Prochlorococcus marinus str. NATL2A: one gene and its partner. The protein of the gene in region 2 interacts with the protein of the main gene of each other region in a pairwise test. Links are inferred from orthologs where the notes say so. Each region holds a gene or a part of one and is shown on either strand. Other genes may lie near its edges. The genes, in order: ligA and leuS.

Evidence for each region.
Region 1: the proteins of leuS (region 2) and ligA interact in binary tests that used the Escherichia coli proteins (3 or more experiments, as listed by UniProt). The link is inferred for Prochlorococcus marinus str. NATL2A from one-to-one orthologs.

The regions. Positions count from the first base shown.
Region 1 is NC_007335.2:1,784,587-1,787,857, forward strand. The notes cover bases 175-3,103. They hold ligA (NAD-dependent DNA ligase LigA), read left to right. Parts: upstream 175-567; coding sequence 568-2,640; downstream 2,641-3,103. Other genes in these bases: PMN2A_RS09675 (hypothetical protein), read left to right, coding at 175-549; PMN2A_RS09685 (TVP38/TMEM64 family protein), read right to left, coding at 2,814-3,103. Also shown: PMN2A_RS09670 (SprT family zinc-dependent metalloprotease), read right to left, coding at 1-8; more of PMN2A_RS09675, read left to right, coding at 127-174; more of PMN2A_RS09685, read right to left, coding at 3,104-3,271. UniProt on the Escherichia coli protein: DNA ligase that catalyzes the formation of phosphodiester linkages between 5'-phosphoryl and 3'-hydroxyl groups in double-stranded DNA using NAD as a coenzyme and as the energy source for the reaction.
Region 2 is NC_007335.2:859,671-863,141, reverse strand. The notes cover bases 41-3,169. They hold leuS (leucine--tRNA ligase), read left to right. Parts: upstream 41-375; coding sequence 376-2,964; downstream 2,965-3,169. Other genes in these bases: PMN2A_RS04535 (glucose-6-phosphate isomerase), read right to left, coding at 2,968-3,169; dapF (diaminopimelate epimerase), read right to left, coding at 41-240. Outside these bases: more of dapF, read right to left, coding at 1-40; more of PMN2A_RS04535, read right to left, coding at 3,170-3,471.

The DNA of each region.
Region 1 (3,271 bases), 920 kb from region 2 along the record:
AAAGACATTGATGCAGAGAACTCATTAGCTTTATTATTTCGATAACATTCTGTCTGACTATCAATAACAAACAAGCTAATCTCATAGCTAATAAGTCAGACTCTTTAATCAAAAGGAATTAAAAACATGGATAGCGCTTTAATCAAAGCAATTGGTTTAAAAGCTCTCTTAGTTGGAGTTGGCGCACTTCTCCTGTTTTGGACTTTTAATGCAATTAAACTCGTTGTAAGTGCTAGAGGGATTAATCCTCTTGTGAAAAAGTTTTTTGATCAGATTGCAGCTGGCCGAATAGATGGGGCTTATAGACTTACGACAAAAGCTTATAAATCACACGTCAATAGACAAGACTTCATCAAATTTTTGGGTAGCTTGCAATTAAATCGATATAGAAACTTAAAATCAGGGCGTCCAAGGATAGAAGACAATCAAATCATGCTCACACTAAGCTTGAAATCAGAAGATAAGAAAAATGAAATGCCGCTGGATTTCACTTTTATTAAAATCAACGAAAATTGGCAAATTGATCGTATTGCTAAAGCCAATAAATAATTAAGCAGAATGTGATAAGTGAATTCAAACTTTAATCAACATTTTGAACGTATAAAAGAGCTGAGAGCTTTACTCAATAAAGCAAATTACTCCTACTATGTATTAGATTCACCAGAGATAGACGATTCTGTTTATGATCAACTCTATCGAGAATTAATTGAAATTGAAAATATTCACCCATCTTTAATTACTGATGATAGCCCCTCACAAAGATTAGGAGGTGTTCCTTCTAAAGGATTCAAAAATGTTGAGCATAATATTCCTCTTTTAAGTCTAGATAATGCTTTTAATTTAAACGAAGTAGAAGCATGGTACGGAAGGATCAGCAAATTAATAAGTTCAGAAAATAAAAATATCAAAAAAGTTTATGATCCAGAACTTATATGTGAATTAAAAATTGATGGAAATGCTATTTCATTAAGATATGAAAATGGAATTTTAACTAGAGCAACAACTCGTGGAGATGGAAAAACTGGAGAAGATATCACTACTAATATCAGAACAATTTCGACAATTCCTTTACGTTTATTATTAGAAAATCCACCCTTATGGGTTGAAATTAGAGGCGAGGCTTTCATGCCCAATAATATATTTAATAAACTCAATATTGAAAGAAAAAATAATGATCAACCACTCTTTGCAAATCCTAGAAACTCTTGTGCTGGAACATTAAGACAATTAGATCCCAAAATAGTTGCATCTAGAAAACTTGACTTCTTCGCATACAGTCTTTATTTTCCAGAAAATTGGGAGCCAACTGATAACAATTTTAAAAAACCAATTTCTCAATCTGAATCACTTGAGTTTTTAAAAAATATTGGGTTTAAAGTTAATACTACATATGAAACAACAAAAACATTAAATGAAGCAAATAAGTATTACAAATATTGGGAAGTTAAAAAAGATTTTTTAGCTTATGCAACTGATGGCATAGTAGTAAAAATAGATAAATTTGAAATACAAAATCTATTAGGAGCAACCAATAAAGCTCCAAGATGGGCAATTGCTGTCAAATATCCAGCGGAAGAGAAAGCAACCAAGTTAAGAAAGATAATTTTCCAAGTAGGTCGCTCTGGTGCAGTTACACCAGTAGCAGAATTTGAATCGATAGAGCTTGCAGGAACATCTGTGAATCGTGCAACTCTTCATAATGCAAAAAGACTTGCCTCTTTAGATCTTCATTATGAAGACACAATAATTGTTCGAAAAGCCGGGGAGATTATTCCTGAAGTGATTAGGGTTATAAAAGAGTTTAGAAAAGTTGATGCAAAATTAGTTCAACTTCCTCAAAACTGCCCAGAATGTAATTCGAAGTTAATTCTAGAATCAAACGAAGCAATTACAAAATGTATTAATTATAGATGCGCAGCAAAATTAAAAGGTCTTTTACGTCATTGGGTCAGTAAAGGTTCAATGAATATAGATGGATTAGGTGAAAAAATTATCAATCAATTAGTAAATGAAGGATATGTAAAGTCAATCGCTGATTTATACAAACTTGAAATTGATTCCCTTTTAGAGCTTGAAAGGTTTGGTGAAAAATCTGCAAATAATCTACTAATAGAAATTAACGAATCTAAAAACAAAAATTGGCACAAACAACTCTACGGCTTAGGGATACCTCACATAGGAGAAGCGAATGCTAAATCTCTTTCGAACAACTTTAATAGTATCGAAGAACTTAATGCTATTGCGAAGGAGTCACCTGAAAAAATATCCAATATTTATGGATTTGGGAATGAGATGAAAGATGCAATAGTTAAGTGGTTTGATGATTCTAATAATCAAACCTTAATTAAAGAATTAAAAGCAATTGGATTTTCTCTAAAAGAGAGTTTAGATTCAAACTACAATTCAAATCAATCAAATGTTTTTGATGGTAAGAGTTTTGTCTTAACAGGGACTTTGGATTCACTTACAAGAGATGAAGCAAAAGAATTGATAGAAAGTGCTGGAGGGAAAGTCAGCTCTTCAATTAGTAAAAAAACAGACTTCTTAGTATCAGGAGAAAAAGCTGGAAGTAAATTAAACAAAGCACAAGAGCTTGGAGTAAAAATAATTAACGAAAATGAATTGAAGCTATTACTATAAAATGGTCATAATTTAAAAATGCTTAAAAATAAAATTTTTTCTTTAATCAAAACTGAATGTGGGCGCGCTAAATATGAAATGCTGGCTTCCAAAAAAGGTATATTTAATCGAATAAGACTGTATTGGTTTATCCTGTTTGCAACGATTAAAGATTGGAATTTAACAGCTGAGGATTAATCTAAGGATTTAGAATCCTGATTTATTTTTCTTGTTGAACGTAAAACTAAAATAACAATTAAAATTGTTGAAAAGATACTAATTAAGCTCCAAATAAATGAACTTGTATCAGATCTTCCAGAAAGTACTTCGCCAAAACTTGAAACTTTAAGTGCTAAGGAACCTAAGCTGCAATATAAAATTGTGCCAGGTAATATACCAAACATTCCAATAGTAAAATCACGAACTTTTACATCGCTCAAGCCATAAGTAAAATTAAGTAAGCCAAATGGAAAAAGAGGAGAAAGTCTAGTTAAAAGAATGACTTTCAGACCCTCGCGTTTAACAGCCTTCTCCATAATTTGAACTTTTGGAAAATTCGAGACCTTGCTTTGAGCCCATTCTTTTAAAAAAGTTCTCCCTAAATAAAAAGTTAGATGAGCTCCAACAAAAGCACCTACAAAAACAACCGAAC
Region 2 (3,471 bases):
GCCACACATTTCTGGCTCAGATCCATCAGAATTATAAATCTTCATTCTCACAAAACATTTATTATTAGACTCTAATATAAGAATAATACCATCAGCTCCGATGCCGAAATTTCTATTACATAGGTGCTCAATAAAATTATCTTTATTTTTTGAAAATAAATGGTCTAAATTGTTACTACGAGCATCAAAGATAATAAAATCATTACCAAGTCCTTGATATTTTGAAAAATTATTTTTCATGATTTTCTGATTGTTAAACTATGTTTGTAGGAAATAAAGGACTCTTGGTAGTAATTTCAGAACTATTGGCATATTGCGCATCAATTTATGAGAACATTATTTGATTAGCAAATCAACTACTGAAGGAGATCTTCCTTGAATAATACTACTTCAGATATTAATGACCAGCGATACGAGCCTCGGGAAGTAGAAGCTTATTGGCAAAAAGAATGGGCTAGTGATGACCTTTATAGGACAAATACTGAAGTAAATAAAGAAAATACTTTCTATGCCTTGTCCATGTTTCCATACCCATCAGGTTCTTTACATATGGGTCACGTCAGGAATTATGTAATTACAGACGTGCTCGCTAGATATAAAAGGATGAAAGGTTTTAACGTCCTACATCCAATGGGTTGGGATTCCTTCGGTTTACCTGCTGAAAATGCAGCAATAGAGAGAGAAATAAGTCCATCGACATGGACAGATAAAAATATTTCACAAATGAAAGATCAATTAGATCGTCTAGGACTATCAATAGATTGGTCTAAAGAAGTTACTACTTGCAAAGAAGAATATTATAAATGGACTCAATATATATTTAATCAATTACATAAAAATAATCTTGCCTATCAAAAAAAAGCAACAGTTAATTGGGATCCAATTGATCAAACTGTTCTTGCTAATGAGCAAGTAGACGCTGAAGGTAAATCATGGAGATCTGGAGCTAAAGTTGAGAAAAAAGAATTAAATCAGTGGTTTTTACGAATTACTAGTTTCGCCGAAGATCTTAATAAGGATTTAATTAAGCTTAATGACTGGCCAGATAGAGTAAGAGTTATGCAAAAAAATTGGATTGGTAAATCCATCGGAGCAGAAATAACATTTGAAATCAAAAATAGCGACCAAAAAATAACAGCATTCACAACAAGAATAGATACCGTTTATGGAGTGAGTTATCTGGTATTAGCATCGAATCATCCATTAATTGATCAATTAATAAGTTCTAATGATATAGATAAATTAAATGACTTTAGACAAACTCAAGAAAAGTTAAGTGATCTTGAACGTAATTCAGATACTAGACAAAAACTTGGAATGTACTTAGGAGTAGATGCAATTAATCCAGCAAATAATAAAGAGATACCGATTTGGATAGGAGACTATGTGATTATGGAATATGGAACTGGTGCTGTGATGGGTGTTCCAGCTCACGATAGTAGAGATTATCAGTTTGCAAAATCATATGATTTACCAATTCAATATGTAATAAAACCCAATATTGATGAAGATGAAAGTTATTTAAATGCTGAATTTGTTGATAAAGGAATCATGATCAATTCAGATAAATTTAATGGTATTGAATCTGATATTGCAAAAACACAAATACTTGAATTTGGTTCAAATTCAAATTGGGCAAAACCAAAGATCACATACAAATTAAGAGATTGGCTTATATCTAGACAACGATATTGGGGCTGCCCAATTCCGATTATTAATTGTAAGAAGTGTGGCCAAGTAAGAGTCCCTGACAATGATCTTCCAGTTGTACTACCAATTGATATTAAATTAACTGGTAAAGGTAAGAGTCCTTTAACAACCAAAACCGAATGGATAAATACTTGTTGCCCAAAATGTGGAACTGAAGCAAAAAGAGAAACTGATACAATGGACACTTTTATGTGTTCATCTTGGTACTTTTTAAGATATATAAATCCTGATAATTGTGAAAAGCCTTTTCTGAAAAGCGAAATAGACAAATGGCTTCCAGTTAAGCAGTATGTTGGTGGTATCGAGCACGCTATTTTACATTTACTATATTCTAGATTTTTAACCAAGGCTCTCAAGAAATGTGGATTAATAAATATCGATGAACCTTTTAAGAAACTGCTAACTCAAGGGATGGTTCAAGCCGTTACTTTTAAAAATCCCAATACAAATAAATATTTTTCAAAGGATCAAATTAAAGATATTGATAATCCTAAAGATCCACTTACAGGAGAGAATATTGAAATCATCTATGAAAAGATGTCGAAGTCAAAATACAATGGTGTAGATCCATCTGTAGTGATAGATAAATATGGAGCTGACACAGCAAGAATGTTTATTCTTTTTAAAGCTCCACCAGAGAAAGATTTAGAGTGGGATGACTCCGATGTCGAAGGGCAATACCGATTTATACAGAGACTCTGGAAATTTGTTATTAATACTTTTAAACTAACAAATAATAATTCAAGATCTAATATAGAAAAAGAAAAGTCTAAAGACGAAGAGGCTTTACGCCTAATTAATATTGCTATTAAGGAAATTACTGATGATTTGGATAATCTTCAATTTAATACAGCAATATCTGAACTTATGAAGGTTGTAAATGGCCTAAGTTTAATAGTTAATTACTGTAGTAATGAAACTCTAAATAAAGTTATTTCAATATTAGTTAAAATAACTTCTCCATTTTCTCCTCATATTGCAGAGGAGCTTTGGAAGACAATCGGAAATACTCAAAGTATTCATCTTCAGTCATGGCCAGAATTTGATGCAGGTGCAATTGAACAAGATACTTTTAAACTTATGATTCAAATAAATGGAAAAGTTAGAGGATCAATTAATGCTAGTAAAAATCTATCTAAAGAAAATTTAGAGGACTTAGCTATTAAAACTGAGGCTGCTATAAAATGGATGGATGGAAAGGAACCAAAACGAATAATTGTTGTCCCGAATAAATTAGTAAATATAGTTATTTAGCAATTAAGTTTTCGAAATAATAAGCTTATCGGGATTTGATTGATTACCAATCATTGAATAATGATCAGAATTTTCTGAAAGTTTTCTAAGAATTAAATAAATTGACTCTGTTGAATCAGAAGATAACGCATCATTGATTTCATTTAATGTTCTTTGCTTTCCATCATCTAATAATTCCTCAATCTCTTTTTGAAGTTTTATTATCTTTGTAGCCGCTTTTTTACCTGCTTCAACTCCCGGTTGATTGTAGGCATTAACATTAATCAATTCAGCATAGAGACTTACAGCTCGCTCAAACAATGCAATTAAAGCGCCAAGACTTGATTCATCAAATGACTTAAAAGTGATTGTCAAATTCTGTCTACCACCTTCAGTCAATGCTGAACGAGTTCCTTGAAGAAATCCAGACAAATAGTCACCTGGTCTTTTATTTTTTACTTCAACAATCTCTAAAGGATCGTGAAGAATTTCAATGAAATTAACAAAGAAATTATCAATACCATCTCT